One region of the Carboxydothermus ferrireducens DSM 11255 genome, then DNA from elsewhere that is predicted to be linked to it. Evidence: riboswitches for the same ligand, from Rfam matches in the RefSeq annotation. Region 1 holds a riboswitch; each other region holds the start of a gene.
The links. A riboswitch is a leader RNA that binds a small molecule or an ion and turns the genes downstream of it on or off. The one in region 1 is predicted to bind thiamine pyrophosphate.
Positions count from the first base shown of each region.

Region 2: it holds a riboswitch for thiamine pyrophosphate, as region 1 does, so the genes downstream of both, CARFE_RS0101320 (thiamine phosphate synthase) here and thiT (energy-coupled thiamine transporter ThiT) in region 1, are expected to answer to the same signal.
Region 3: it holds a riboswitch for thiamine pyrophosphate, as region 1 does, so the genes downstream of both, thiS (sulfur carrier protein ThiS) here and thiT (energy-coupled thiamine transporter ThiT) in region 1, are expected to answer to the same signal.

Region 1 covers NZ_ATYG01000004.1:44,574-55,078, reverse strand. The annotation lists gene CARFE_RS0103225 (hypothetical protein) at 1-49, shown strand, start outside; gene CARFE_RS0103220 (hypothetical protein) at 144-767, shown strand; gene CARFE_RS0103215 (class I SAM-dependent methyltransferase) at 845-1,552, opposite strand; gene CARFE_RS0103210 (4Fe-4S binding protein) at 1,566-2,540, opposite strand; gene CARFE_RS0103200 (DEAD/DEAH box helicase) at 2,771-4,063, shown strand; TPP riboswitch at 4,089-4,196, shown strand; gene thiT (energy-coupled thiamine transporter ThiT) at 4,267-4,782, shown strand; gene CARFE_RS0103190 (thiamine diphosphokinase) at 4,783-5,394, shown strand; gene CARFE_RS0103185 (SH3 domain-containing protein) at 5,725-7,437, shown strand; gene CARFE_RS0103180 (NapC/NirT family cytochrome c) at 7,584-8,963, shown strand; gene CARFE_RS14090 (DUF3343 domain-containing protein) at 9,004-9,273, opposite strand; gene CARFE_RS16275 (DUF134 domain-containing protein) at 9,404-10,093, opposite strand; gene CARFE_RS14080 (MFS transporter) at 10,197-10,505, opposite strand, start outside.
Region 2 covers NZ_ATYG01000001.1:241,111-251,615, reverse strand. The annotation lists gene CARFE_RS0101345 (TrpB-like pyridoxal phosphate-dependent enzyme) at 1-350, shown strand, start outside; gene CARFE_RS13850 (CapA family protein) at 381-1,304, opposite strand; gene thiL (thiamine-phosphate kinase) at 1,323-2,303, opposite strand; gene thiM (hydroxyethylthiazole kinase) at 2,308-3,111, opposite strand; gene thiC (phosphomethylpyrimidine synthase ThiC) at 3,104-4,393, opposite strand; gene CARFE_RS0101320 (thiamine phosphate synthase) at 4,400-5,428, opposite strand; TPP riboswitch at 5,487-5,600, opposite strand; gene acs (acetate--CoA ligase) at 5,784-7,742, shown strand; gene CARFE_RS13845 (sigma 54-interacting transcriptional regulator) at 7,779-9,161, shown strand; gene CARFE_RS0101300 (AMP-binding protein) at 9,320-10,505, shown strand, end outside.
Region 3 covers NZ_ATYG01000026.1:23,165-33,669, reverse strand. The annotation lists gene CARFE_RS0110240 (acetamidase/formamidase family protein) at 1-50, shown strand, start outside; gene CARFE_RS0110235 (sigma-54-dependent Fis family transcriptional regulator) at 803-2,683, shown strand; gene CARFE_RS0110230 (UxaA family hydrolase) at 2,841-3,143, shown strand; gene CARFE_RS0110225 (UxaA family hydrolase) at 3,140-4,297, shown strand; gene CARFE_RS0110220 (2-keto-3-deoxygluconate permease) at 4,535-5,497, shown strand; gene CARFE_RS0110215 (four-carbon acid sugar kinase family protein) at 5,702-7,000, shown strand; gene pdxA (4-hydroxythreonine-4-phosphate dehydrogenase PdxA) at 7,002-7,997, shown strand; TPP riboswitch at 8,199-8,320, shown strand; gene thiS (sulfur carrier protein ThiS) at 8,444-8,635, shown strand; gene CARFE_RS0110200 (thiazole synthase) at 8,667-9,431, shown strand; gene thiH (2-iminoacetate synthase ThiH) at 9,467-10,505, shown strand, end outside.

The sequences.
Region 1 (10,505 bases):
TGGTTTGGTCCGCGAGTGGGGCGGATGGAAGGTGGTAAGTGTCCGGTAATTTGCAAGGGTTTTTTTAAGTAGCTTTGCAGGAAATCGGGGAGAAAGAGAGAATATAACTTTTTAGTTATAGTATACCTGCGGGAGGGAAAAGGATGCAGCGTTTTTTGGTGGCAGCGTTTTTATTACAGTTAATCCTGTTAGTGACTTTGGGAGGGGCGATTGGTGCTGGACCCGGCGCGTTTGTGGATAAAGAAACGGGGATAGTGGTGAAAACCGCGACTCCTGAGGATGCGGCGGTTTCCTTTTATGCCCTTTTGGAAAAAGGCCGCTGGCAGCCGGCGTATAAATTAATGACCAAAATGTCCCGGGACATGATTTCCGAAGCGGATATGGAAGCATCGGTCAAGCAGGTGAAGATTGTCAAGTCCCGGCTGGTTAAGGTATTTCCTGCCGACCAAAAGGGAGAGTTTGCTACTGTCGGTCACGTCCGGATAATCCAGTTAGAAAACCAGCCCAACGAGATGGCAATTGTAGGTATTGCGGTTTTACGGCAGAACCCCGAAACCCGGGGATGGGAAATTGTCCGGGTGCCCAATGAAATCGAAAGCGTTTATAAGGATATCCTGGATTTAATTTTAAAAACCGATGAAAAAATGAGCAGAGAAGATTTTGCCGGCGAAAATCTGACGAAGGAGCAGCTTACCCAGATAAAAGACCAGATCAAGGCCATGAAAGAAATGCATGAAGCCCAAAAGGAAGCGTTAAATCAGCAATAAAAGTTTTTGTTTAATCGGCAGAAGCCGGCCCTACAAAAATGCAACAAAATTCCCCGCCCGATAAGGCGGGGAATTGCCTATTTTCGCGCAGTAAACACTAAATCCCGACCTTCGGGATCATAGGGTGTAAGGGTGAAATCCCGGTAAAAGCCGATTTCCCGAAAGCCGGCATCTTCCAAAAAGGTTTTTAACTTTTCCACAGTAACCGGATATAAAAACATCTGGTCGGTGTAAATTTCTCCTTTTTGCAGGAAAACAAGTTCAAGGGAGAACCGCACCAAATCGCCAAAAAGTTCGTACCGCCGGCGGAAAATTAAATCCAGCTCCAAAAGCTTTTTTTCGGGGAAAGGGAAAACGCCGGTTTTTAAAAATAAGGCAAAGTTCACCGTTTGACCTACTAAGAGACCTCCTGGAAGTAAATGTTTAAAAAAGTTTGCCAGAGCTTTTTTTATACCATCCTCTCCTAAAACCGGTAAGGTGTTGCCGATACAAAAAATACCCTCAAAAGGTTCCTCTAAGTGGAAGGCAGTAAGGTCTGAAATTAAAAATTTAACATTGTTTTTACCCCGCGCCTTTTCCCGGGCCAGACTTACAAATTCAGGGTTTATATCTATACCCGTTACTTCAAAACCGCTTTCGGCCAAAGAGAGGGCGTAATTACCGGTACCGCAGCCCGCGTCCAAAAGTTTTTTTGCCGGGGTAAAAAGTTTTTTTAAACTATTTACTACCGTAACATTGGCCGGGAACAAGAGATCGTAATACCGGTTTAAAAGAGAGAAGCCCATCCATCCTTCCTCCTCAGTGGGTAAGCTTGTCGACCAGCGGGTAATAAGCTTGCCAGAGTTCTGGTAATACTGTGGACTGCCAGCGTCCGGTAATTTTAGCAATAATCATGTCGCCAATAAAAAAGCCCAAAAGAATTAAAGAATACTGAAAAGGGGTTAAGGTAAATTTTCCAATTCTGCTGCCAAGAAACAAGGTGTTTTTTACCGGACAGACTTCAAGGCAACTACAGCATAACGTACATTCGGGAGAGGTAACGGCATTTAGGGTCGAAACCTTTAAATTGCCGGGACAAATTTTATCGCATTTTTTACAGGAAATACAGCTTTCGTTATTTCTTTTTATAGTTAGGGGCGAGAAAAAAGCAAAAATATTTATGAAAGCTCCATAAGGACAGAGAAACCGGCACCAGAATTGAGGAAAAGTAAGGGATAAAACTATTAAGACGATAAGTACCTTTACGGTTAAAGCGGAAGGATTTAAGAAAAATTTCAGCATTTTAATATCGGCAACCGCATTGTAGGGTGATTGGACAAACTGCCAGGTAGCTTCCGGTGGCATGTCAATTAAAATTACTTTTATAAAGAACAAAGCGATAAGATACTTAATGCCGGCAAGTAAATAGCCAAACCAGGTTGGAATTAGTAAATCTCCGGGGATTATTTTTTTTCGAAAACGGTACAGAAGTTCCGATACGGTACCGATGGGGCAGATATGGCTGCAAAATCCGCGCTTAAAGAGAAAAGCACTCAAAATAATTAAAATTAAAATCGTAAGTCCTGCCGGGTGAACCGGGTCAAAAACTCCGGTAAATAAATAGCTTTTTAAAGCTACCAGGGCTGAAATAGGGAGAAAGCCTTCGATTGAAGGAAAACGGTATTTTAACGCCGAAACCCCTTCGGTGGGGAATAAAGTTACTGCCTTATAAAAGAAAAAACCGGCTACAGAAAAAAAGAGAAGATAGTAATACTGGCTAATCTTTCGGAGCAAGGCTAAGTCCCTCCTTTTACTTGCATTATAAAATAATGGTAAAAACTTTTCCGTGATACTTCTCACAAATAAAATAAACCTTGCATTACGGAAAAGAATGGTTTATAATACATGAGGCAAGAAATGGTAAGCCTTTCTGCCAAGCTGCAGAAAGGCTTTTTATGTTTTAAGCATAAATCCAGCTATTTTGCCCAAATTAAAAATGAAAAAAGGAAAAAGGAGAGTTTTTCATGGAAGAGTTTAAAAAATTGGGATTAATCACACCGCTTTTAAAAGCGGTGAACGACCTGGGGTTTGAAATGCCTACTCCCATTCAAAAGGAGGCTATTCCTCTTATTTTAGAAGGACATAACCTGGTGGGTCAGGCTCCTACCGGAACCGGAAAAACCGCCGCCTACCTTTTACCGGTGTTACAAAGAATTCAGCGGGGAAAGAAAGCTCAAGTGTTGATCGTTACTCCGACCCGGGAGCTGGCACTGCAGGTGGCCGATGAAGTGGCCAAACTCGGAAAATATCTTAAAGTCCGGGCTCTGGCGGTATACGGCGGCCAGGCTATTGAGCGGCAAATCCGGGGACTTCGCCAGGGGGTAGAAGTGATTGTGGGGACCCCGGGACGAATCTTAGACCATATCGGCCGGAAGACTTTTCCGGCGGCAGAGATCAAAACTGTTATCCTGGACGAAGCCGATGAAATGCTGGATATGGGCTTTATCGATGATATCGAGGCAATTTTAAATACCCTGACCAACCGCCAGCAAACCTTGCTTTTCTCGGCAACGCTGCCGGCTCCGATAAAAACCATAATTAAAAAGTTTTTAGGGGGGTATAAAACGGTTAAACTGGTTGGCAGGGAAAAAACCGTGCCGGCGATTCGCCAGGTATATTACGAGCTTCCGGAAACGGAAAAAATCGAGGGACTTGTCAGTATCTTAAACAGCGAGCTACCCATCCAGGCTATTGTGTTTTGTCGCACCAAAAAGCGGGTTGATGAGGTAGTAGAGCAATTAAACTTCCGGGGTTATGCAGCTAAAGGATTGCACGGGGATATGAGCCAGCGGGAACGCACTCAGACCATTAAAAGCTTTAAAGCCGGGAAAACCGAACTTTTGGTGGCTACCGATGTAGCCGCCCGGGGCCTTGACATTCCCGATGTTTCCCATGTCATCAATTTCGATATTCCCCAGAACCCGGAAAGCTATATCCACCGTATTGGACGTACCGGCCGGGCGGGCAGGGAAGGAAAGGCCATTACCCTGATTAACTACCGGGAAAGAAAGCTTTTAAAAGCCATAGAAGAGGCAATAAATAAGCGCTTAAAGCGGGAAATACTGCCGGAGCCGGTGGATTTGGAAGAAGCCAGATTCAAAAAAATTGCCAAGAAAATTCTGGATACCATTACCAAAGGGGTACCGGCTTTATATCTGGAAATGGCGGCCAGACTTTTAGAAGAGGAAGAGTCGGAGCAGCTTTTAGGGGCAACTTTGTATCTTCTGGAAAATCGGTCTTTACAGAATGGTTTTTAGCGGTTATAATTGTAAAAAAATACTAAACGGCCACTGGGGGTGCCGGTCAAAACCGGCTGAGAGGGAGAGTTCTCCCAACCCTTTGAACCTGATCCGGGTAATACCGGCGTAGGGAAAGTGGGGTAACTGGAAGATAAGCCCGTTTTCCGCTTTGCCGGAGACGGGCTTTTTTGTCTGGTGGCCGGGAAAAAGGAGGGTGGCTGATGAAAGGGTTAGACTTGCGGGTGGTGACCCGCGGGGGGCTTGCTTTAGCTCTTGCTGTGGTTTTAAGTTTCATAAAAATCTGGCAGATGCCCCAGGGGGGTTCGGTAACGCTCTTATCCATGCTGCCGGTAATTTATTTTGCTTATACCGAAGGGCTTTTACCGGGGTTACTGGTAGGGGTCTTGTATGGTTTGTTACAGTATTTAATTGAACCGTATTTCGTTCATCCCGTTCAGTTTCTTTTGGATTATCCGGTGGCTTTTGGGGCCCTTGGCCTGGCGGGACTTTTTGTCAAAAAGTCGCCGTATCCGGGAGTGGTACTGGCAATTCTTGGACGGTTTTTATCCCACCTCATATCCGGAGTGGTGTTTTTTGCGAGCTATGCGCCAAAAGGTCAAAGCCCCTGGGTGTATTCGGCAATTTATAATGGTAGTTACCTGCTGCCGGAATTAATTTTAACCCTGGGGGCAGTTTACTTGCTGAAAATCTTTGAACGCTTGCGGAAGGTGACGTAAATGCGGGTTATAATTTTTGCCGGGGGTGAGGCCCCCGGCTTTTTACCGGATTTAACACCGGAGGATTACTTAATAGTGGCCGATGGTGGGGCAAGGCATTTGCCCCCGGAGGTCATACCCGATCTTTTACTGGGGGATATGGACTCGCTTCCGAAAAACTTGCAGGAAGAGTTTAAAAGAAAAGGGGTAAAGCTTAAAATTTATCCTGCCGAAAAAGATTTTACCGATTTAGAAGCAGCTGTACAAACAGCGCAGGACCTGGATGCTTCCGAGATTGTAGTGGTAGGAGGAACCGGGGGACGGAGCGACCACTTTTTTGCAAATTTGCTACTCCTTGCTAAATGTAGCTACCCCGTTACCTGGTATGGTCACGATTTTATCGGTTATATAAATAAAAATCCCCTTACATTAAAAGGGAAACCCGGGCAGTTATTTTCGGTTATTCCCCTTACCGGAGAAGTTACCGGCCTTACTATCGAAGGAGCTAAATACCCGCTTGTTGGGGCTAATTTATCCTGGGGGACTACTTTGGGACTGTCAAATGAGTTTATAGCCGATACGGTCAGAATTTCCTGGGTGACCGGTAAATTAATACTACTGCAAGTTTTTTGATTTGGGCATTTTTTTGGGACCTTACCGGAGTAACGGTAAGGTTTAATTATATCGAGGTAGCTAATAAATTTTTTCTAAAAATATTTCTGCTAAAAATAGCGTAATGTCAAGAGAAAAAAGGTTTTAAACATTTTATGTATATAAATAAAATTTATACAACTATAAGCAGGGAAATCCATAAAAAAGTCGAAAAAAGCATATAAAAGAAAAATAGTGCAAGTTAATGACCTCTTATAACGATTAATCCCGGGAAGTGCTGGGCTATATGTAAAGTTTAACTCTTGCCCTGCCTCTCCCGGTGTTAATAAAAACAAAAGGAGAGGTGATGTGATGAGGAGGAAAAGCTTAATCTTTTTACTGCTGGCGGCGTTTGTACTTCTTTTTAGCGGTACCGCCCTGGCAGCCATGGATCACTCATTGTTTATTCAAAAGTATGAGGGGTCCAAGTCCTGTTTACCATGCCACCCCAAGCAGGTAAACGATGTTATCCACTCGGACCACTATACCTGGCAGAGCAAAGCGGTAAACCTGATTGATGCTGCCGGTAAGCCCTGGCCCGCCGATAAGCCGGTAGGGAAACTTGGGGGCTTAAACGATTTTTGCATTACCCCGGATATTAACTTTCTGGGAATTTTAGTTAATAAAAACGGGGCTAATGTCAAAGGTGGCTGTGGCCAGTGCCACGTAGGTATGGGTTCAAGGCCGGATAAAATTGATGAGGCAAAAGATAAGGAAAACGTTGACTGTTTAATTTGCCATGCCGATTATTCGGTATACAACAGGAACCTGAAAACTATTGTGCAGGATGCGTATGGTAACTTGTATTACATTCCAAATACCTCGGTAATTGATATTGCCTATGTGAAAAAAGCAAACGTTTCTGGAACGGTTGATATTACAGCAGCCCTAAAATCAATTAAGAAGACCCCCGATAATAAAAACTGCCTCCAGTGCCATGCTTTTGCTGGCGGTGGCCCCAACAACAAGCGGGGGGACTTAGAGCCCATCCACATGACCGATCCGGCTAAAGTGGATGTTCACATGGGCAAGGGAGTAAAATGCATTGACTGCCATAAGACCGAAAACCACAAAATAGCCGGCCGGGGCGTAGATTTACGAACCAACGAATTAAACTACAACGTTCGCTGTGAAAACTGCCACACTACTTCGGTCCACAAAGGTCCCCTTGGCGCAACCTTGAATAACCACATAAAGAGCATCGACTGTACCACCTGTCACGTAACCGAGTATGCAATTACCCAGTCCACCGATGTCTTCCGGGATTGGTCACAGGCTGAATATAATAGTGTCACCGCCCTTTATGAACCCAAAATTGAACGGGGACAAAACTTAAAGCCAGTATATCTCTGGTGGAATGGCCTTTCTTACGCCCAGCAAACCAATGTACCGGCGGTATTTAATAAAGATAACAAATATGCTCCTAATAAAACAACTAAACCCGATTACGTAACTTTATTTGCACCGGTTGGCTCAATAAACGATCCCAAGGCCAAGATTTATCCCTTCCGCTACCACTATGCTTATATGCCCCTCGACCCGGTCACCGGTAAGTTTTTCCCGGCTAAAGCTGGCTACGTCTTCATGACCGGTGATGTTTTGGGTGGATTTACAAAGGGTTATAAAGAATGGTTTGGCGTGGATTTGGTAAGTCCGGTTAAGTGGGTCTATGCCGAGCGGTACATGGGCTTGTATCATGAAGTGAAGCCCGCAAGCGAGGCGCTTTCCTGCACCAGCTGCCACAGCAACCGGGGCATCCTTAACTGGAAGGCATTAGGGTATAAAGGCGACCCGATTATTTATGGTGCGAGAAAAGTTGCAACCACTCCGTCGGTTAAAACCTATACGGTAACCAAGACTACTTATCTCTACCAGACCGCATCTACCAAAGCTAAGAAACTAACTACCTTGAAGGCGGGTACTAAAGTAACTTATGTAAGTGCTTCGGGCAACTACTATAAAGTCCAGGTAAAGGTAGGTACCAAGACCTATACCGGCTACGTATTAAAATCGTATCTAAAATAATATCTAAAATTTTAGATAAGAAGAGAGGGGTTAACAGCCCCTCTTTTCTTTGAAAATAAAGAACTAATAATACCATAAAAATATGCTGGTTTTAAAGGAATTATTCCAATAAATGTCGAATTAAAATAATGAAAGGGGGTGAGACAGTGCAAAAAAGGCTTCTTTGGATAATAATAATTGCAGCGGCAATTATAGCGATAGCAGCTCCTTTTGCTATTCACGAAACCAGTAAGCCGGAGTTTTGCAATACTTGTCATTCGATGAAACCGTATGTAGCGGCCTGGGAGAAATCATACCACGCTAAAACCGACTGTATGTCCTGTCACCGGGACCCGGGGTTTGTGGGTCTTATGAAAGTAAAACTTGGTGGGTTACGGCAGGTAGCTGTGGAGCTTACCCAAAAGCCCGAACCCGCAGAAATTAAAGGCAAGGGGGAAGTACCCAACCGCCGGTGTGAATCCTGCCATAAATTAAATGAGCTTTCCGGGCCTACCGCTATTACTTTCAGCCACGAGTTACACGCTGGTAAAAACAATATAGAATGTGTAACCTGTCATGGAGATTTAGTTCATGGCACTCCCAAGGTCCTGAAAATGCAGGATTGCCTTGATTGTCACAAAGAGAAAAATGGCCCGACAAAATGTGAGAGTTGCCATCAGGATAAGGCAACTATGAAGCCGCAAAACCATGATGCCAAGTGGCTGGCAGCTCATGGGACGGAAGCCAAAAAAGATTTGGCTTCTTGTACTACCTGTCATACCGGGGATTTGGGCCAGGAGAAATACTGTAATTCCTGCCATAATGGTGTGCAAATGCCGCACCCCGACGGCTGGGCAAAAAATCACAAGGTTTCCGATGTAAAAGTATGCAATACCTGCCATGAAAAGCCGGTGGAAGGAGGTAAGGCCCAGACCTGTATTAGCTGTCACCAGGTAGAAATGCCGCACCCGGCAAACTGGACCAGTACCCATGGTAAGTTTACCCTGCAGAACAAAAACGTTAACTGCTACTCCTGCCATACCAAAACCGAATGCAGCAGTTGCCACAAGATAGATATGCCCCATCCAGCGACGTGGCTTTCGACCCACGGAAAGACTGCGCTGGCAAAAGGGACAAGCAGCTGTTACGGCTCCTGTCATACAAAAGCAACCTGCGACAGCTGTCATAAGGTACCTATGCCCCACAGCAGCAGCTTTAAAATCACAACCCATGGAGCTACAGCTTTAGCCAAAGGAAGCAGTACTTGCTATACCTGCCACAGCAAAACCGAATGTAGCAGTTGCCATAATAACGTCAACCCCCATGATTCTGGATTTTTTGCCAAACACAGCAGCGAATACGCCCAAAATCCGGCAAAATGCAATACCTGTCATACTAATAAAACTACCTGCAACAGTTGCCATAGTAAGATTGGACATACAGAAAATTGGTTAACACGCCATGGGTTAGCGGTGGGTCAATATGGCTCTGAGCTGTGCGTTACCTGCCATGACCGGATTAAATTCTGTAGCAGGTGCCATCAATAAAAGCTAAAAGGGGCTTACTCCTTTGGTTGAGTAAGCCCCTTTACATTAAAGATAAAAGCTTTTGGTAAAATCGGATTTTTTTTTCGTCGGTAACCGGATAAACCCCCTCTACCGGTATCCCTTGTTTTTGGGCCAAAGTAAGTATATTTTCCGTTGCCTCTTTTTCAATCAGCAAGCAGGTTCCGCAGTCGGAACGAATTTCCCGCGGTAGAGGAATCATCTGGAATTTAAAAGATTTTTCTTTTAAAATATCTTCCAATTGCAGGAGATGATGGATGGACGGGAAAGTTAAAAAGACCAGCTCACGCATAAATACCCCTTCTTGTTCTCGGTTCTATACATTATTATATATAAAGCAACAGAAAATAGGAAATAACATTTTGGAATAATATTTCAAACTTTTGTTATATTTGCCATTCCCGCCCAACCCGAAAAACTTTTTAACAAGTCCCTTCAAAGGTCTCGAGGGTACCTTCTAAGTACTTTTCCACGGCTTTTTGGGCATCCTTTTCCGTAGTTAAAACCGGGGTTATACCGTGGGCCTTTAAGTCTTCCTGCATCCGCCAGCCCATACCTCCCGAAATTACCACCTTTACCCCGGCAAAAGCTTCAAGAATTCGGGCATGGCTTCCACCATGGCCGTGGCCGTGTTCGTGGTGGTGATGGTGATGATGGTGATGGGGGCCGTGGAAGGTGTTTTCCAAGATTTCACTTCCGACTATTTTTCCGTCTTCGACGGTAAAAATAACAAACTTGGGAGCGCTTCCAAAGTGAGCGCTGACATCCTTTCCGGTAACTGACGCCACAGCAATTTTCATATTTTTCTCCTCCCTTGGATTTTTGAAAGTAAAACTTCCTCCTTCAATTTTTAAAGCATAGCCGAGAATTAGAGCCCGGGCAATTTTTTCCCGGGCGGTTTTTAAAATCCGGTGGAAAGTCGGCCGGGAAACTCCCATCTTTTCGGCCGCTTCAATTTGTTCTAAGCCTAAAAGATCCTTTAGCCTCACCGCCTCCATCTCTTCCTGAGTCAGGGTAATTTCTGCAAGTTCATTTGCTGGAATACCTGCAGGTTTAAAATACTTAACTGGTGATAAATAACTTACATGGCGGCATTTTGGTGGCCGCGGCATGCCGCACCTCCTTTATGAACATAATTTCATTATTAACTATAACGCAATAATGAACATATGTCAATAATAAAAATATAAAAGAAACCATAATATCCCTCCGGACTTATGGTTTCCTTTTCGGGCTTAAATTAATCAGCAGGATAAGAATTAAAGCTATTATTGCGCCGGCGGCAAAAGTTCCGGAGGCGTTTAAGTAATGGCTGACACTTCCTGCAAAAAGGCTTCCTAAAGGAGCAAAGCCGGCGAAAACGGTGGTATAAATACTCATAACCCGGCCGCGGTAGGCGTCACTTACATTTTTTTGCAGATAAGAATTGCTACCGGAATTAAAGGCAATAGTAAAATAACCGGTTAAGAATAACAACACCATTGCCGGGAAAGGTTTTTTGGCTAAAGGCATTGCCAGTTGAAA
Region 2 (10,505 bases), on a different contig from region 1:
AAATGCCGATGTATACTTTAGGCTACGACTTTATCCCGCCGGGCATCCATGCGGGAGGACTTCGGTACCACGGCGATTCACCTTTGGTAAGCCTTCTTTACAAAAATAAAATTATTTCTGCTAAAGCTTATCCCCAGTTAAAGGTATTTGAAGCTGGAGTAACCTTTGCCCGTACCGAAGGCATCATCCCGGCACCGGAATCTTCCCACGCTATCGCCGCAGCTATTGATGAAGCAATTAAATGCCGGGAAGAAGGTGTTGCCAAAACTATTGTCTTTAATTTAAGCGGGCACGGCTATTTTGACTTGTCCGCGTATGAAGCATATTTTGCTGGCAAACTTAAAGATTGAGGAAAAATCCCCGGTAAAAACCGGGGATTATTATTTAATGACCGGCTGGCCTCTTTTTATTTCTCCATGCTTAACCTCCACACTTTTTAGTTTCCTTCCCGTAAATACCGCTTCAGCAATAACAGTTTTTGCAGTCTCTTTATTACTACTGGAAGTAAATATAAAGTTACCCAGGCTGTAAAAGATTGGTCTGCCTTTATAAATTTCATACCTTTGCACTACATGCGGGTGATGGCCCATCACCACATCGGCTCCCGCTTCAACTAATTTATGGGCAAGTTTTATTTCAGGCGGATTTGGGGTTAAATCCCTCTCCACTCCCCAGTGAACGCTTACCACTAAAAGATCGTATTTAGCATCATTTTCGCAGATTAACTTTAAGATTTTACCAACATTCGGCTCATAAATAGACCAGATTCCCGTTTTTTTGGGGCTTGCCACGCAGGTTGTTGAAGGGATAACCCGGGAAAAAGCAAGAAAACCAATTTTATATCCCTGCCAGGGGATTTCCGTAATATAAACATCCCTTCCTGCCCCTGAGTAGTAAATCCCTTCTTGACGTAAGTAGCCAAGGGTATCATAAAGACTTATCAGCCCATAATCCGCAGAGTGGTTATTGGCAACCGAAACCGCCGTAACTCCTGCCTTTTTCATAGCCTTTAAAAATTCCGGTCGACCCCGAAAAGTGTATTTTTTCCTTTCGGGCTTTCCCCGAAGAGAAATACAGCTTTCTAAATTGGCAAAAACAAGCTTACCCTGAAAATACTTTTTAACCTTCTGCCAGGGATAATCATAGCCGTATTTTTGGTAGTAATAATTTAAGTTGCCGCCGGCTAAGACATCACCCAAAAAGACAAGTTTAATTTCCTTTGCCGGAGAAGCTGCACTGGCAAAAGCTTTAGTTAAGGTAATTGCCAGTAAAAATGTTAAAAAAATAATTTTTAACCTGCTCAAATATCTTCCACCTCATAATTAAAAATGCTGAAAACCCCTATCCTGCAAGACTACCCCATCTTCAGCTTTTACCCTTCCCCGCTCGTCATATCCCGTAACCATACCAATTTTAAACAGCGGTAAGTCCAGTTTAAAAAGCTCTTCCTCCTTTTCGGCAGGCACGGTAAACAAAAGTTCGTAATCTTCGCCGCCGTGTAAAGCCAAATCCAAAGGTTTTAAGGTAAATTGCTGGCAGAATGTTAAAAGAGCATAAGACAAAGGTATTTTTTCCCGGTTAATCGTAATTTCAACCCCGGAAGCCCGTGCTATTTCCTGAAGTTTTTTCACAAGACCGTCACTTAAATCATTGGTAGAAGTAGCAAATTTTTCCCGGCAGAGAAGCTGGCCTAATTCCAATCTGGGTTCGGGTTCCAGGTGCCGGGATATCAGATATTTTTCCACTTCTTCCGGCAATAAACCCAATTTTTCCTTTAAAAGCAAATAAAGTCCTGCCGCGCTATCTCCGAGATAACCGGAGACATATACCCCATCCCCGGGTTTTGCTCCGCTTCGGGTTAAAACTCCTTTTTCTAAGGCTTCCCCCAGTACCGTAACCGCCACCATTATTTCGCTGCCAGCTCCGGTAGTATCGCCACCAATTAAAGTAACCCCATACTCTTTAGCCATACTTTTTAATCCCTGGTAAAAGCCTTCAACAAAATTAACTTCAGTGGTTTTGGGCAAAGCCAGGCTCACCAGACAAAAGCGAGGTATGCCGCCCATTGCCGCAATGTCGCTTAAATTTACCGCTAAAGCCTTTTTCCCCAATATTTCCGGCTTCGTGTAACTTCGCTTAAAATGGATGTTTTCCACCAGTAAATCAGTGGTAACAAGGAGCTTTCCCTTAATTTCAACTACCGCTGCATCATCCCCGATTCCCAAAATAACCCCGGGGGATACTTCAGTAGCTTTCTGGGCAATAGCTATAACCCCTTCTTCCCCAATCTTCGTTATTTCCATTTTCTCACCGTAGCGCTTGAACTTTTTCCGAAGTTAACTCCAAAAACTCTTCTTTAGTTAAATTATAAAGAGAATCTATAAAATTTACCAGAAAACTTCCGGGGCCGGCACTTATTTTCCGGGCTTTTTCGGAAGCCGCTCCGTAAAAAGCTAAAGCCGCTAAGGCCGCAAGAGCCGGTTCATCAGTTACCCCAACAAAAGCACCAATTAAAGAGGTGAGAGCACACCCGGTTCCGGTCACTTTTTGAAGCATTATATCCCCGGTACGGTTTAAATACAATTCTCCTTCAGCAATAACGTAATCTACCGGCCCAGTTGCCACCACAACAGTTTTGTAGCGTTTAGCCACTTCCGTAAGATTTTCGGCTGCAAAATCGGACGCCTGGCTGTCCACCCCTTTTACCTGACCGGAGTTTCCCCTCAAAAAACTTATCTCTCCGTAATTACCCCGAACCAAGGTAAAATTGCCGGTAGCTAACAGTTCAAATACCGTATCATTACGATAATTGGTTGCTCCCAAACCCACCGGGTCTAACAGCAAAGGCTTTTGATATTTATTGGCCAAATAAACTGCTTTCTTAAAATACTCAACCTGACGGGAGTGAAGGGTTCCGATATTTATGACTACTGCATTAGCAATTTTGACCAATTCATCAGCTTCTTCTATCCCCTTCGACATAATCGGCGAAGCCCCGGCCGCTAAAAGTACGTTTGCGGTAAAATTAGTCACCACATTATTGGTTAAATTTACCACCAGAGGAGATAAGTCCCGGACCTTCTCCCGGATTTCCCATAGGGTGTTAAGCATTTTTTCCGCCCCTTTCATTCATAATTTTCATGGCACAAAGTTCCCCGCACATGGAACAGCTCTTTATGTCTTGAGAGCCGCGCTCTATTCGCATTTTCCTGGCCCGCTCGGGATTTATTGCCAGTTCAAACTGCCGTTCCCAGTTTAACTCTTTTCGGGCTACACTCATTTCATAATCCCGGTTCCAGGCTTCCCGGTTCCCCCGGGCCAAATCGGCTGCATGGGCCGCAATTTTTAAGGCAATTACCCCTTCTTCTACATCTTCCACCGTGGGCAATCCTAAATGTTCCGCTGGAGTAACGTAGCAGAGGAAATCCGCCCCAAAGTACGCAGCCCAGGCGCCACCAATCGCCGCAGTAATATGGTCGTATCCCGGAGCAATGTCGGTAACCAGTGGCCCTAATACATAAAAGGGAGCATTGGCGCAAAGCCGCTTCATAAGCTTTACGTTCATTTCAATTTGATTGATGGGCACATGCCCGGGGCCTTCCACCATAACCTGGACGCCTTGATTTTGGGCGTACTTAACCAGTTCGCCGAGCTTCATTAATTCCATAATTTGCAGCTGGTCAGTAGCATCCGCAATACTTCCCGGTCTTAAACCGTCCCCCAGGCTTAAGGTAACGTCGTATTTCCGGCAAATAGCTAAAAGCCGGTCGAACTGTTCATACAAAGGATTTTCTCTTCCGTTTTTCTCCATCCAGGCAATGGTTAGTGAGCCTCCCCGGCTTACCACCTCCGTTACCCTGGGAAAACGGTCAAGAACCTTAAGGATTTCCCGGGTCACCCCCACATGCACCGTCATAAAGTCTACGCCGTCAGTTGCCTGTCTTTCGATAACGTCAAACAGCAGTTCCGGATCCAAACGACTTATATCACCGTATTTATTTAGCGTTTCAGCCGCCGCCTGGTATAAAGGTACGGTCCCTACCGGCACCGAACTTTCTTTGATAATCGCCCTTCGAATTTCATCAAGATTTCCGCCGGTACTTAAGTCCATTATTGCATCGGCTCCCGCTTTAATAGCCACCTTTACTTTTTTTAGTTCATCTTCGTAAAAACAGCGATTTTCCGAAGTCCCAAGGTTAGCATTTACTTTTACTTTAAGCCCCGCTCCAATACCTTTGGGATGCAAATTCCGGTGATTAACATTAGCAGGTATTACCACTTCCCCCAGAGCTACCTTTTGCCGGATTTCTTCCGGCGATTTTCCTTCCTCCGCCGCCACTACTTCCATTTCCCTGGTAATAACTCCCTCTTTTGCTTTTAAAAGCTGAGTCATTATCGCTCACTCCCTTGCTTTAATTATTGTTTCCCGTAGTTCATAAACTGCCCGCGCCGGACTTTCCGCTCCAAATACAGCCGAAATTACCGCAATCCCATCGGCCCCGGCACGAATAACCTCAAAAACCTTTTCCCGATCAATACCCCCAATAGCTATTACCGGGGTATTGGGAAACTCCTCTTTAAGCTTCTGAATCACTTCTACCCCGCAGGGCGGTGCGGCATCTTCCTTGGTGGTTGTAGGAAAAATTGGCCCAAGCCCAAGATAATCGGCTCCCGCCTTTATTCCTAAAACCCCTTCTTCATAATTGGTAGCCGAAAGCCCGACAATTTTTCCGGGAAAATGCTTTCTTGCCACCTCCAGGGGTAAATCCTCCTGTCCCAGATGTACCCCATCGGCATTTAAAGCAATTCCCAGGTCCAGCCGGTCGTTTACAAAAAACGAAACCCCATATTTTGCACAAAGCTCTTTCAGCCTTAGCCCCTCCCGGTACATTTCGGCTCCCTTTTTTCCTTTTGCCCGGTACTGGAAAGCCGTCACTCCATTTTTCAGGCAATCTTCGACAACCCTCCAGAACTTTTCTTCGTTAAGGTAAGCATCATCGGTAAGTACGTATAAGGTTAAATCCACCGAAGGCTTAATCAAGGTTAAAACTTCTTTTTCCAGCTCATAAAGTAAAAACCTTGCTTTTTTGGCATTAAGGACAATCGCAGCATCTAACAGCTTCCCAAATTCTTCTAAAACCCTCAGGCTTTCCTGGGCTCTTTTGGCGTTGGCTAACACCACCTCCCGCAAATTATTCCTGGCCATCTCCTCTGAGCTTAGTTCCTGTCCCGGGTCGTTTTGAGCATCCCGATACCACAAGGGATTTCCAGCAAGACTTTTTTCTATTTCTTTGATAAAATGTCGCAAATGTTTAAATTCCTCAAATAATTTTCTGCTCACCAAACCAAAGCGAGCTACTTCCTCCAGCACCCGGATTCCTTCCCGGGCCCGGTTTAAATTAACATCAATAATCCGGTAAATTTCCATCAAATACCTCCCCGAAAAAAATAAACCCCTTCCAGAAGATGGAAGAGGTTGGTGGTAACTTATCATTATTTCCTCTCCCTCCGCTGGCATTACCCAGAGCAGGTTCAAAGGGTAGACTTCTTCATCGCGAAGCCTTCTCAGCCGGGCTCATCCGGCACCCCTGAGGTTTTTTGTTATTTTTAATTTATCTAAATAACTATAAATTGTCAAGATAATCTAACAGACCACCATTTTTCTGACCAATAAAAAGCAGATTTTAGCATTTCAACTCTGCATTTTAACATTTAACCCTTTTTTTACCTCAAACCGATTCTCCTTATTTAAAATTATAAAAAAAACTCCAGGGGGGATCTGGATGACAGAATTAACCGAAGAGTTAAAAATGATTAAAGAAAGTAAGATTTTTTATCCCAATCCGGAAAAAGTAAAAAAATCGGTAGCGGGCAGTATTGAAAAATTCAACGAACTTTTAAAACTATCCTGGGATAACCCGGAAAAGTTCTGGGATGATGTGGCGCGTGAACTGTGGTGGCTTCATCCCTGGGAAAAAACTTTTGAAGGAAGTCTTCCTGATTTTCGCTACTTTATTGGTGGTATTACCAATCCAGCTTACAACATGCTGGATCGCCACCTGGAAAAAGGAGCAGACAATAAACTGGCGCTTATCTGGGAAGGTGAAAATTATGAAACAAAATTTTACACCTACCGCATGCTCTGGGCCGAAGTTAACCGTTTTGCCAACGTCTTAAAAAGCTTTGGCCTCAAAAAAGGCGACCGGGTGGCCATTTATCTTCCCAACCTGGCCGAAACGGTCATTGCCGTTTTAGCCTGCTACCGCACCGGCATTATTTTCAATACCGTTTTTTCCGGTTTTTCCGAACAGGCCTTACGGGACCGGCTCATTCATTATGAGCCGCAGGTCTTAGTTACCGCCGATGGTGGCTATCGCCGGGGTAAAGAAATACCCTTAAAACCCAAAGCTGATCAGGCTATCGAAGGAATCAGCAGTATCCAGAAAGTGGTGGTAGTTAAAAGAACCAACACACCGGTTAAGATGGTTCCGGGCAGGGATTACTGGTGGGATGAATTAATGCAAAAAGCCCCAATAGACTGTCCACCGGAACCCATCGAAGCTAACGAACAGGGTCTGGTATTTTATACCAGCGGCACTACCGGAAAACCCAAAGGTGTGGTTCATTCCGGTGTGGCCTTTACGGTAAACAATTACATTTACGCCAAATATCACTTAGACCTGCACCCCGAAGATATTTTATGGTGCACGGCGGACATCGGCTGGCTTACAATGCATATCTGGGGTATTGTCGGCGCCCTCACCAACGGTATTACTACCATTTTTTACGAAGGAGCTATCGACTACCCTAAACCCGATCGTTTTTATCAGATAATCCATAAATACCGGGTAAATAAATTATTTACCGCACCAACTGCCGTACGAATGCTAATGCGTTACGGCGAACAGTATATGGAACCCTACGACCTTTCCTGCCTGGATGTGATTTGCACGGTGGGAGAACCGCTCAATCCCGAAGCCTGGTACTGGATGTATAAAAATTTAGGTAAAGAAAAAATTTACATTAACAATACCTGGGGACAAACGGAAACGGCGGGCACCCCTCTGGCCGGTGCAGCCTGGATTACCCCGATGAAGCCGGGATCCTGCGGTATTCAGTTTTTAGGGGCAAAGTTAGAAGTGGTTGACGAAGAAGGAAATCCGGTACCTCCGGAAACTCCCGGTAATTTAATTATGACAAGACCAATTCCTATGCTGGTACGTACCCTCTGGAAGGAACACGATCTTTATCTTAGAAGCTATTTCAGTCGGGTACCGGGAGCTTATTTCACCAATGATGGTGCAGTAAAGGATAAGGATGGCCACTTTTGGGTTACCGGTCGTATCGATGATGTAATTAACGTTGCCGGTCACCGCCTCAGTACCATGGAAATGGAAAGTGCCATCATTGAAGTGGAAGGAGTTGCCGAAGTGGCAGTGGTAGGTGCTCCCGATGAAATCAAGGGTTTAGTTCCGATTGCCTTTGTAACTTTGCGTCAAGGCTACGAAGCTACTCCCCAATTAGAAGAAAAGATTCGAAAAATAGTTGTGGAGAAAATCGGAAAGATCGCCGAACCGGCCAAAATCTACTTTACACCGGTTATGCCCAAGACTGCCAGCGGTAAAATTATGCGCCGTTTATTAAAAGAGCTTGTAACCAAGGGTGAAGTTAAAGGCGATGTTACCAGTCTGGAGGATGTAACTACTTTAGAAAAAATTAAGGAAATTATTAGCGGGCGGTAAAATACCGCCCTTTTTTAGCAGGAAGGGGTGACATCCATGCAAATAAAGCAAATAATGACTACCAACCTGGTTACCATAAAGCCCGACGGTACTTTACGGGAAGCTACGCATCTCATGCGTCTTAATAAAGTTGATGCTTTACCGGTGGTGGACCAGGATTATAAACTTTTAGGGCTAATTACTAAAAGTCACGTCCTGGATGCTTTCCTTAATAACATACCAGCCGATACGCCGGTAAAAAACCTGATGATTACAGAACTTTTTACCTTTACCCCGGAGGATGATGCCGATAAAACCTGGGAAGTACCGGTAGGCAGGGTACCGGTAGTAGATAATGAAGGCAAAATTATTGGTATTGTCACCCGTACCGATTTAATCCGCAGTTATTACAAAGAATTAAAAAGGCTAAATTTAATCCTAAACGAACGCGTGGAAAATTACCGGGAAGCTCTCAAACACTTCAGGGAAAGCCAATACCAGCAACCGGTAATTTATAAAAGTTCCGCTATGGAACAGGTAGTGGAACTGGCCCGCCGCGTTGCAGATATAGATGCTACGGTGCTTATTTTGGGAGAATCCGGTTCCGGCAAGGAAGTAATTGCCTCCCTCATTCACCAGGAAAGCAGGCGCCGCACGGAAAATTTTATTAAAATAAATTGTTCTGCCATACCAGAAAACCTTTTAGAGTCAGAGCTTTTCGGCTACGAGCAGGGAGCTTTTTCCGGCGCCAATAAAAACGGTAAACCCGGTCTTTTTGAACTGGCCAATCACGGAACAATTTTTTTAGATGAAATCGGCGATCTTCCCCAACAGCTACAAGCAAAACTTTTAAGGGTTCTCCAGGACAAGGAAATTTACCGGTTAGGAGGTACCACTCCAAGAAAGTTAGACGTTAGAATAATTGCCGCTACCAATAAAGATCTCGCCCAAATGGTGAAAAACAAAACTTTTCGGGAAGACCTTTATTATCGTTTAAACGTTATTCCTATCGTAATTCCCCCCTTGCGGGAACGGCGCGAAGATATCCCGCCCCTAATTAATTATTTCCTGGAGGTATTTAACAAAAAGCACGGTTATAATAAAATTTTTGCCCCCGAATTGGTCGATTTTTTAACCGAACAGCCCTGGCCCGGAAATGTCCGGGAGCTCAGCAATACCGTAGAGCGTCTGATAATCATTTCAAGAGGAAATATCATAACTTTGGAAGATTACCAAAACCTGACCGCTCCTTCGTCTAAAATAAAAGAAAACCACGAAGATTTGTCTTTAGCAAAAAAACTCGATAACGTGGAAAAAAGTCTTCTTTTAAAAGCCCTGGAAACCTACGGCTCAACCCGAAAAGCCGCTAAAGCTCTGGGAATAAGCCAGGCATCGCTTATCAGAAAAGCCCGCAAACACGGTATTAAAACCGGCTTTTAGGGTGCTTCAATTTTGAAGCGCCGCTGCAAAAATAATTCGGGTATTTTTGAAATAACTGCTTCAAAAATGAAGCAGCTATTTTTTTGGGGAGCAGTTTTGGTATTGGCACAAAATTTGCTTTTTAAATTTTTAGAAAATTCTAAAAAGGAGGTGAGAGATTGTTTATCCCGGAGGAACACCATTTAAAGGAAAGTTTTATTGCTCGCTTTATGGCCCGCTGGCACTTTAAAAACTTTGAGGAGTTAATCAAAGCAGCATATAGCTATCCCGATTGGTTTTATTCGGAAATGGCCAAACAACTGGACTTAACTTTTTTCACTCCCTACGAAAAAATAGAAGACTTAAGCCGTGGCTGGCACTATCCTAAATATTTTAATAATGCAGGTTTTAATATCGCCTACGATGCGGTTGTAAAAAAAGCCCTGAACAATGGTGAAAAACCGGCAATTATTGCTGAAAAAGAAAACTCTACCTTCGAAACTTTGAGTTATCAACAACTTTACCAGGAAATCAAGAAAGCAGCAACGGTTCTTGCAAATCTGGGAATTTCCCCTGGCGATAGGGTTGCAATTTATTTGCCAATGATTAAAGAAACACCAATTTTCCTTTTAGCTTTAGCTTACATTGGGGCTGTTGCCGTACCGGTTTTCTCCGGGTACGGCTTTGAGGCAGTCCGGGAAAGGGTTATCCTTTCCGGCGCCAAACTGTTAATCACCGCTGACGGCTTTTCCCGCCGGGGCCAGGAAGTACCTCTTTTAAATACCGCTCTTGAAGCAGTAAAAGACCTTAATATTGCTATTCTGGCGGTTACAAATTTAAATACCCCAAAACTTTCCCCTGATTATGAAAAGCTCTACTGGTACAACGAATTAAAGCAACAGTTTGCTCAGGAAATTTCCATTGCAAGTACCAGAACCGAAGATCCGCTCTTAATCATCTATACCTCCGGAACAACCGGAAAACCCAAGGGAACCCTCCATACCCATATCGGTTTCCCGGTAAAAAGTGCTATTGACATGCTTTTTGCCTTTGATATCGGTCCTGCAGATAAAGTTTTTTGGATAACCGATTTGGGCTGGATGATGGGTCCCTGGTTGATTTACGGGACTTTGCTGATTGGCGGTACAGTAGTTCTTTACGAAGGATCTCCCGATTACCCAAGCCGCACCCGGCTTTGGGAACTAATAGAAAAACATCAAATATCCGTTCTGGGCCTCTCTCCAACCTTAATCCGGCTACTCATGACTTTTCCCGATGCTGACCCGGAAAACTTTAGACTAAAAAGCCTTAGAATTTTAGGTTCCACCGGCGAACCCTGGACCGAAGAAGCCTGGCAATGGTTTT
Region 3 (10,505 bases), on a different contig from region 1:
TTTTAAAGAAATTGAATTTACTGGAGATATATGAGGAGCAATATAAGTAAAGGAAATACACTAAATTTGTAAAGTAAATCAGGCGGGGTAACCCGCCTGATATGTGTCTTTCTTGGCTTGTATTATCGATAAGAATATGGCCATGAACTATACTTAAAATACAGGGGCAAGAAATACTCTTTAGTGTTTTTTATAGTTCTTTACTTTTTAAATAATTTAAAAGGAAGTTAGATATTAAATTTCTATTTCGAGTCCACGGCACTCTGACTTTAATTAAAATTGTAAATCTGCTAGCTGCTCAGCTTAGTAACAATAATCTGTTGGAAGATAAATAAGTTTTTTTGCTTCATCCTAGGTTAAATCTGTTTCTTTTTTATTTAGTTAAATCTAACTCACACCTTTTTATTGTTCGGAATTTATTTTTTGCCTGGACATGGTCAGCCCTGGATAATGTATGTATTACCGGAGTTGACGCGAAATAGCTTGATGTTATATGGAGGGTAGTATTAGGTGAAATAAGTAAAGTAGGATACTTTTTTTAAAAATAATTTTGGGAAAAGAGGAGGAAAATTTTTAAGTTACTGGTAATAAAGTGCAATAATGTATAACAATGCCGCTGTAAGTACATTAAATGTTGATGCCTCGAATAGGTTAAAATTTTTTTCGCGATAAAATTCCTACTAAATCTTGACACAAACTAACCAATTTCATCTTTTTACAATTAGTTATTGGCTTTTGATGTCTTAATTCTACCTAAAGGGCGGGAGTGGCACAATCCTTTTTTGAAAGGATGGAAATAACAGTGAATATTGTGCTCATTGCTCCTTATAAAAATCTGCTTGAAATAGCTATGGAGGTCAAAAAGGATTTTGATTTTGCTTTTAATTTGGAGCTTGGAGATCTAAGTGAAGGCGTGAAAATAGCACAGGAGTGGGAAAAGAAAGGAGCCGACATCATTATTAGCCGTGGTGGTACTTACCAACTTATAAGAGAAGCAGTATCGATACCTGTAATTGAAATAAAAGTTAGCCCCTTCGATATTCTCAGGCAGTTTAAAGGACTGATTGGTTATAGCGAACCTATTGGAGTTGCTGGTTATATGAATGTAATTTACGGTTCTGAGGTTATCGGGGAAGTATTGAATTTAAACCTTATTAAAATAGAAATCAAAAAGGAAACAGAAGCTCTATTTCAAATTGCTGAAGCCAAGGAAAAAGGCGCAAAGATAATCATCGGTGACACCATTGGTGCTTGTTGCGCTGCACAACTAGGGCTTAAAAGTCGGCTAATTATTTCTGGTAAAGAAGCGGTTGCAAATGCGCTTAGTGAAGCATTCAGGCTAGCGGAAGCCATTAAATCAGAAAAAGAAAAAACCGAACAGATTAAAACAATTGTTGACTTTGTACATGACGGGATTATTGCCGTGGATAAAGATGGGAGGATATCTATATATAATAAAATGGCGGAAAAAATATTCAAAAAACTACCTTCCGAAGTTATAGGAAAAAAAGTAGAAACAGTAATACCTAATACCCGATTATACGAGGTAATAAAGACAGGAAAGCCTGAAATCGGAAAAATACAGGAAATTTCGGGAACTATAATTGCCACAAACCGAGTTCCGATTGTGGTAGGTAATGAGGTTGTAGGAGCAGTTGCAACATTTCAGGATGTGGCTGAAATTCAAAATATGGAACAAAAAATAAGAAGACGGCTGGCAGATAAAGGATTGATTGCGTCTTTTAAGTTTGATGACATTATTTTTATAAGTGATAAAATGAAAGATGTTGTTAATCAAGCAAAAAAATATGCTCTTTTAGATTCTACAGTCCTTATTTTGGGCGAAACGGGTACGGGCAAGGAACTTTTTGCCCAAAGTATTCACAATGCAAGTGAAAGAAAAAATGGTCCATTTGTAGCAATAAATTGTGCTGCTTTGCCAGAAAATTTATTAGAGAGCGAATTGTTCGGATATGCTGAAGGAGCTTTTACTGGCGCAAGAAAAGGAGGAAAGGCAGGGCTATTCGAGCTTGCTCATAAAGGTACCATATTTTTAGACGAAATCGGTGAAATGCCTATGGGGCTCCAGTCAAAACTGCTAAGAGTAATCCAAGAAAAAAAGGTGATGAGAATAGGAGATGATAGGTTAATCCCGGTTGATGTGAGAATAATATGTGCCACAAATCGAAATCTTATTGAAATGATTAATGAAGGTAAGTTTAAACGAGACTTATTTTACCGGATTAGCGTTCTTCAAATCCATATACCGCCTCTCAGGGAAAGAAAAGAGGACATTGAAGTACTTGTACCATACTTTATAAAAAAATATTCACTTATTTGCAAAAAGCATATTCAAGGAATCACTTCCAGGGGGATGGAGTTTTTAAAGAAATGGGATTATCCAGGAAATGTAAGGGAATTGGAGAGCATTATCGAAAGAGCCTGCGCAATTTGCGAAGGTAATATTATCGATGTAAGAGATATTAAACTATACAATGATCAAGATAGTATGAAAAATAAAGTGTCAAGTCAATCCTTCCTTGAAATAAAACCACTAGACGAAATTGAAAAAGAATATATTAAAAAGGTTATAAAATTTACAGATGGAAATTTATCAGAAGCAGCGAAAAAGCTTGGAATAAGTAGAACAACTTTATGGAGAAAACTAAAGAATTTCAATTAAATTCGTTACCGAAAACCATTGTTGCATTTTGCAACAATGGTTTTATTTTTTAACGAATAAGTGTTTCAAATTTTAACATTTGTATTAAAGTATTTAGCAATTAACAGATAAAACGTTGGCATGACCTTTGCTTGAGGTATTAAATGGAGGTGGTTATATGAAAAAACTTGCAGTTGTGGCTCATCCTGAAGATAACGTGGCCACAGCAGTACAAAACTTAAGTAAAAACGAGGAGGTGCTAGTGGATGTAAACGGTAAAGAATTGAGGATAAAATTAATTGATAATATTCCCTTTGGGCACAAATTTGCTCTCAAAGAAATTGAGATGGGAGCAAATGTGGTTAAGTACGGTGAGGTTATAGGGAGAGCTACAAAGTCCATCAAAGTTGGCGAACATGTTCATGTCCACAACATTGAGAGTTTGCGCGGTAGGGGTGACTGGGAGGGGGATGTAAAATGAAAATCAAAGGTTTTGTAAGGCCAGACGGTAAAGTTGGTATCCGTAATCACGTGTTAATAATTCCATCATCGGTTTGTGCTAGCGAAGTAGCTATGCGGATAGCTTCTCATGTAAATGGAGCAGTAGCTCTCGCCAACCAGCACGGCTGCTGCCAGATTGGGGCTGATCTGGAACTTGTTACAAAGACGCTTATAGGACTCGGTAAGAATCCAAATGTAGCAGCTGTTCTTGTTGTAGGTTTAGGCTGTGAAGGGGTTCCCACTGAGAAGGTTGCTCACGAAATATCAAAAACTGGAAAAAAAGTTGAATATATAATTATACAAGATTGTGGGGGAACTTTAAAAGCTGAGGAGATTGGTACAAGACTGGCAAGGCAAATGGCCCAGGAAGTTTCTTTGCTTAAAAGAGAAGAAGTAGATATCACAAATTTAATATTGGCGGTTGAATGTGGAGGATCTGATACAACCTCTGGGCTCGCATCAAATCCGGTAGCAGGTTATGTTTCAGATAAGCTAATCGAGCTTGGTGGCACCTCAATGTTTTCGGAAACTACAGAAATAATTGGTGCCGAACACTTACTTGCTAAACGCGCAGTTTCCAAGGAAGTAGCTCAAAAGCTTCTAGAAATAGTTAGAAGGTGTGAGGAAAAAGCCAAAACAATGGGAGTTGACATGCGTGGAGGACAGCCAACCCCTGGAAATATCGAAGGTGGTATAAGTACCATAGAAGAAAAATCCCTTGGATGTATATATAAGGGAGGTACTAAACCAGTACAGGGAGTCTTGGAATACGCAGAGGCACCAACAGGTAAAGGGCTTTATATTATGGATACCCCAGGACAGGATATTGAATCGATAACAGGGATGACAGCAGGTGGAGCGCAACTAGTAATCTTTACAACAGGTAGAGGAACACCAACTGGCTCACCCATAGCTCCAGTAATAAAAATTACTGCTAACCCTGATACATTTAAAAAGATGGAAGACAATATCGATTTTAATGCAAGCACGATAATTTTAGGAGATGAAACTATTCGGGAAGCAGGCGAACGGTTATTTAGTGAAATGTTAGAAGTTTGCAATGGCAAGCTTACCAAAGCCGAGGCTCTGAAACATAGAGAATTTGGAATATATAAACTTATTTCAACCTTTTAAAGATTCAATTTATATGCATAAAAGTTTATAGCAGTCCCCCCTTTTTTTAGAGGGGGACTATCACCTTAAAACATTGCAACTGCTATACTAAATGCTTTGCAGAATTTCTCGATATCTTCTGAATTAGAAATAAGCTTAAATTTCGTAAATTTTTAATTTTGGTCTAATTATAATTTATGTAAATTTTTTAGAATAATCTAATTTATTTAAACTAAAATTTTGCAAGGAGGGAGCCAAATGAAAATTAAAGCAACTTTAGAACGTGTACCTGGTGGTATGATGGTCATTCCCCTTTTTTTGGGTACATTAATTAATACACTTTTTCCAAATGCAGCAAACACATTTGGATCCTTTACAGGAGCTTTACTAACCGGCGCTTTACCAATTTTAGCAGTATTTTTTGTATGCATGGGAGCAACCATAGATTTTAAAGCGACACCTTACATTTTAAAAAAAGGTGGAGCTTTATGGATTACAAAAATATTAATTGGAGTTATCGTAGGAGTTATAGGTGCCAAATTTCTTGGAGAAGGAATGATAAAAAGTGGTCCGTTTGTCGGACTTTCGGTTTTAGCTCTTGTAGCATCGATGAATGATACAAATGGTGGCTTATATATGGCCTTAATGGGACAATTTGGCAAAAAAGAAGACGTAGCAGCTTATTCTGTTATGAGCTTAGAATCTGGGCCGTTTTTTACAATGGTGACATTAGGAGTGGCAGGACTTTCAGCATTTCCATGGCAAATGCTTGTTGGAGCAATACTTCCTCTTATAATTGGTATGATTTTGGGTAATTTAGATAAAGAACTGAGGGAATTTTTAGGTAGAGCAGTACCAGTATTAATACCGTTTTTTGCTTTTGGGCTTGGAGCCAAAATGAATTTGCTTGATGTATGGAAGGCTGGACTTGTAGGTATCTTGGTGGGCGTTGCTGTAGTAGTTATTACAGGAACGGCGTTATTTATTGCTGATCGGTTAACAGGTGGTAACGGAATAGCCGGGTTAGCGGCTGCATCCACTGCAGGAAATGCTGCAGCAGTCCCAGCTGTAGTTGCATCAGCAAACCATGCCTATGCTCCAGTTGCACCAGCGGCTACAGCAATAGTAGCTTCGTCAGTTATTGTTACTGCATTTTTGGTTCCAATTATAACCGCTTGGTGGGCAAAACGTATCGGTGTTGTAAATAACAATGCCGCATAAAATTTTGAATAAAAGCATTATATCTGAATCTTACATTAGGATAAATGTTATAGGGGTCAAGGGTAAGCAAGTTTCAAAATGTGTGGTTCCTTGACCCCTAAAATTCTAAAATGTTATATGTACTGCAATTTTTACTTTTCTCTAAAAAATGAAAAAATATAAAAACTGATAAAGAAAACTAGAGAAAAAAGGAAGTGGTATAATGTGAAACAAATTGCTATTATTGCCGATGATTTAACTGGGGCCTCAGATACCGGTGTTCAATTTACCCAAAAAGGACTAGAAACCTTGGTTATCTTTGATGCAAAAAACTTTTTTGAAGATGCTAAAAATGTGAATGTAGTTGTTATTGATACTGACAGCCGTTCTCTTACTTCTTCTGCTGCTTATCAAAAAATAAAAGAAGTTTCTCAAGTATTAAAACCTAAAGGATACAAGCTAATTTATAAAAAAATAGATTCTACACTTCGTGGAAATATTGGTGCAGAAATAGATGCCATAATGGATGTTATTACTTTTGATTTTGCAGCTATAGTGCCGGCTTATCCTAAAATGGGCCGAACCACAATTGAAGGGCAACATTTTTTACATGGAGTTCCGATTGATAAAACTGAAATCGCAAATGATCCTATATGCCCTGTCAAAGATTCCAATATAGTATCTTTATTATCGAGTCAATCAAAAAGAAATATTGGCTTAGTTAACCTGCAAACAATACGATCAGGGATTGAAAATATAAAAGCCAAAGTTGATAATTTATTAAAAAAAGATGTCCAGCTAATAGTATTCGATTCTAAAACAAGTCAAGACTTAAAAATCGTAACCGAATATCTTTCTTCAAGCAACTATCAAATTCTTTGGGTTGGTTCAGCTGGGCTAGCAGAGTCTTTACTAGATGCACTTGAGTTTACCTTTAATGACATATCGCAATTTAAATTACTTTCAACAGAAAATCCGGTATTGCTTGTTATTGGAAGCATTTCAAAAATAACTCAGCAACAGCTTTCAATTATACTTAAACAACCTAACGTAACTTCGGTAAAACTGGACCCATTAAATGTTTTAAAAGATGAACAATATAATAATGAAATTTCTCGTTGCCTCGTTGAAATAAAATTAGCATTAAAAAAAGGATTTGATGTGGCTTTTCATGTCAATTCGTCACCTGAAATTGTGCAAAAGACACAAGAAATAGGAAAACTTCTTAATATTCCGCAAAACCAAATATCGAATAGAATTGCAGATGCTCTTGGCATCATTTCAAGCCAAGTTATTAAGGAAATTCCTTTGCAAGGACTTATTTTAACAGGAGGAGATACAGCAAAATCAGTATGCAAACACCTTGGAGTTAGAGGTTTGAAGTTGATTAAAGAACTAGAACCAGGGGTCCCAATAAGCCAACTTATTGGCTTTGGTAATTTGTTGGCAATTACGAAAGCCGGTGCTTTTGGAACAGAAAGAACTCTTATTAATGCAGTACACTTTTTGAAAGGAGATAGGTGATATGTCAAGACCGGTAATCGGAATTACTATGGGAGATGCAGCAGGAGTAGGGCCAGAGATAATAATGAAGGCGCTACGCGATCCTGAAATTTATGCAATCTGTAAACCATTGGTTATAGGCGATGCAAAGATACTGCAACGGGCTGAAACTTTTATCCATACTGGACTTCATATTAAACCGATTCAGAATATCGATGAAGCAGAATTTAAATTTGGGATAGTTGAGTGTTTGGATCTTAATTTACTTCCTCCTGATATTCCCTTTGGACAAGTTTCAGCAAAAGCTGGAGATGCAGCTTTTCGCTATTTAGAAAAAGCTATTGAACTAGCAAAAGAAGGTAAGATTGATGCTATTTGTACAGCACCCCTAAATAAAGAAGCACTGCATAAAGCAGGTCATATGTATCCTGGCCATACTGAGATATTGGCAGAGCTAACAAACACAAAAGATTTTGCAATGATCCTATCTGCACCCAAATTAAAAGTCATACACGTAACAACACATGTGGGATTAAAAGATGCTATAGATATGATTAACCCGAATCGTGTATACAAAGTTATAAAACTTGCTCATGATATCTTAAAAAAAGCTGGTTATTCGAATCCCAGAATTGCGGTTTGTGGAATAAACCCGCATGCTGGCGAAAATGGATTATTTGGCTACAGAGAAGAAGAAGAAAAAATTATCCCAGCGATTAAAAAAGCTCAACAAGAAGGAATAAATGCGATTGGTCCTTTGCCAGCAGATACGGTATTTTACAGAGCTATCAGAGGCGATTTTGATATTGCTGTTGCTATGTACCATGATCAAGGCCATGCCCCTGTCAAAGTATTGGGGTTAGAAGTTGGGGTGAATATTACTGCAGGCCTTCCTTTTGTCAGGACAAGTGTTGACCATGGCACCGCCTTTGACATTGCTGGAAAAGGAATTGCAAATGAATTAAGTATGAAAGAAGCAATCCGCCAAGCTGTTGAATTGACTTCCAAAAAAATTTAGATAAAAATTAATATCAATTTACCAATCTCCATCGAAAAGGACATTTCGCTAAAACAATGATATTGGCTCTTCGCTAAGTAGTATGGGTAAATGTCTCTAATGATTGTATTAGCATTAGGACTAAAAATCTATTGGATTGTCACAAAAAGTGAAATTTAACTTGAAATGATTAACAAAAGTTGTTAAAATTAAAAAAAACTAAATATGGTTTAGGGGAGCTGAGGGGGTAAGCTCGGCTGAGAGTAGGCACCGAAAACCCTGTGCCTTGACCCTTGGAACCTGCTCCGGGTAATGCCGGCGAAGGGAAAAAGACGACGTTAAAGCCTTTAATGCTAATTACAACCGGCATTAAAGGCTTTTTTATTTAAAGTATTTAAATGGCATCATAAGAAAACCGCCGGCGAAATGGCGGTTTTTTATTTGGTGTTGAAGAAAGGGGGGAGTTCATGCTTAAGGTCAATGACAAAGAGCTGAAATTTACGGGAAGTATTAAAGAATTACTTGATTACTTAAAACTCAACCAATCTTCATGTGCTGTTTTGGTAAATGGTGAAATTATCAAGAGGGAAAGCTGGGAAGAGTACCTGCTCAAAAATGATGATTATGTGGAGATTGTTAGTTTTGTGGGTGGGGGTTAATAGTTAAAAATTTACCAGGGAAGGTGATTACATGTTTACTATTGGCGGTAGAACGTTAAAATCAAGGCTTTTTGTTGGCACAGGTAAGTTACCGGATTATGCTTTAATTTCCAGGATGTATTATGAAGCAAAGGTTGAGGTTTTTACTGTGGCTGTTCGCAGAATTGGTCTCAATACAAAACATGAAAAAAGTGTTTTAGAGTTTATTCCCAAAGAGGCAGTAATTATGGTAAACACTTCGGGGGCAACAAACTATAAGGAAGCTATCAAAATTGCTCAAATTGGCAGAGAGTTGACTTCTTCTGACTGGGTTAAGGTTGAAATTGAAAAAGATACGAAATACTTATTTCCAGATAACTATGAGACCCTCAAGGCGTGTGAGATTCTGGTGAAAGAAGGATTTAAAGTTTTTCCTTACATTTACCCTGATTTAAACATCGCTAAAGAGCTTGAACAGATTGGTGTTACGGCGGTAATGCCCCTTGCAGCACCTATCGGAACAAACAAAGGGATTGGTTGTGAAGTTTTATTAAAGCCAATAATTGCTGAAGTTGAGATACCTGTAATAATCGATGCTGGAATTGGCCGACCGTCTCATGCTGCACAAGCAATGGAACTTGGGGCTGATGCAGTTTTAATCAATACTGCCATTGCTACGGCAAAAGATCCTTTGGTAATGACCCTGGCTTTTTCCAAAGCAGTTGAAGCGGGAAGGCTTGCTTATGAGATTGGACTATTAAAAGAGTACGAATATGCTCAGGCATCGTCTCCTCTTGAAGATTTTATAAAGGGATAAAGAGTTTGATTTAAAAAGGTTAGAAGGTGTTAGCTGTGCTTGATTATTTACAAAAATGTTTTGAACTTTATTTTAGGTATGAGCAATATGTTCCTTCCTTTTCTGAAGCTTTGGATATTTTAGCAAAAGACTATTTGGATAAAATTGACTTAGTCAAGCTTTTAAATGTTGAGGATGAAGAAATAATAAAACTTATGGCAAAAAAAGCCAAAAGAATTACGGAACTTAATTTTGGAAAAGTTATTTTATTGTATGCTCCATTGTATATAGCTAACTTTTGTGAAAATGGGTGTGTTTACTGTGGTTTTTCCAAACTAAGAAAATACCCACGGGAAAAACTTAGTTTAGAGCAAATGGAAGAAGAAATGCAGCAGATAAAAAGTGAGGGAATTGACTCTATTTTACTTTTAACCGGTGAGGACAGGAAAAATTCGCCTTTTGCCTATATAAAAAATGCCTGTAAGCTTGCCACTAAATATTTTTCAGAGGTTTCAATCGAAGTTTATCCCCTTTCCAAAGAAGAGTACGAAGAATTAGCAAGAATTGGGGTTATAGGTATTACCATTTATCAAGAAACGTATATAAAGAAAGATTATGAAAAGCTGCATCTTTTTGGTCCAAAAAAAGATTATGAATTTAGGCTTTATACTCCGGAAAGAGCATTAAAAGCGGGGTTTAAAGCGGCAAGTATAGGACCGCTTTTAGGATTATCTTTGCCCAAACTGGATGTGTATTCGGCAATTTTACATGCTGACTATTTAATGAAAAAGTATCCTCAAGCGGAGATTGCGATTTCTTTTCCAAGATTAAGGGCTGCCAATACGGCATTTAAGGCCAAACATGTGGTATCCGATAAAGAGTTTATTAAGTTTTTGCTTGTGGCCAGACTCTATTTGCCCCGGATTGGTATTAATCTTTCGACGCGGGAGAGGCCAAGCTTACGAGATGCTCTTCTGGACATTTGCATTACAAAGATGTCAGCCGGTTCCAAAACAACTGTCGGAGGGTATTTTAGCAAAAAGGAGGATTCCCAAGGGCAGTTTGAAGTTGAAGATCGAAGAATGGTAGCTGAGA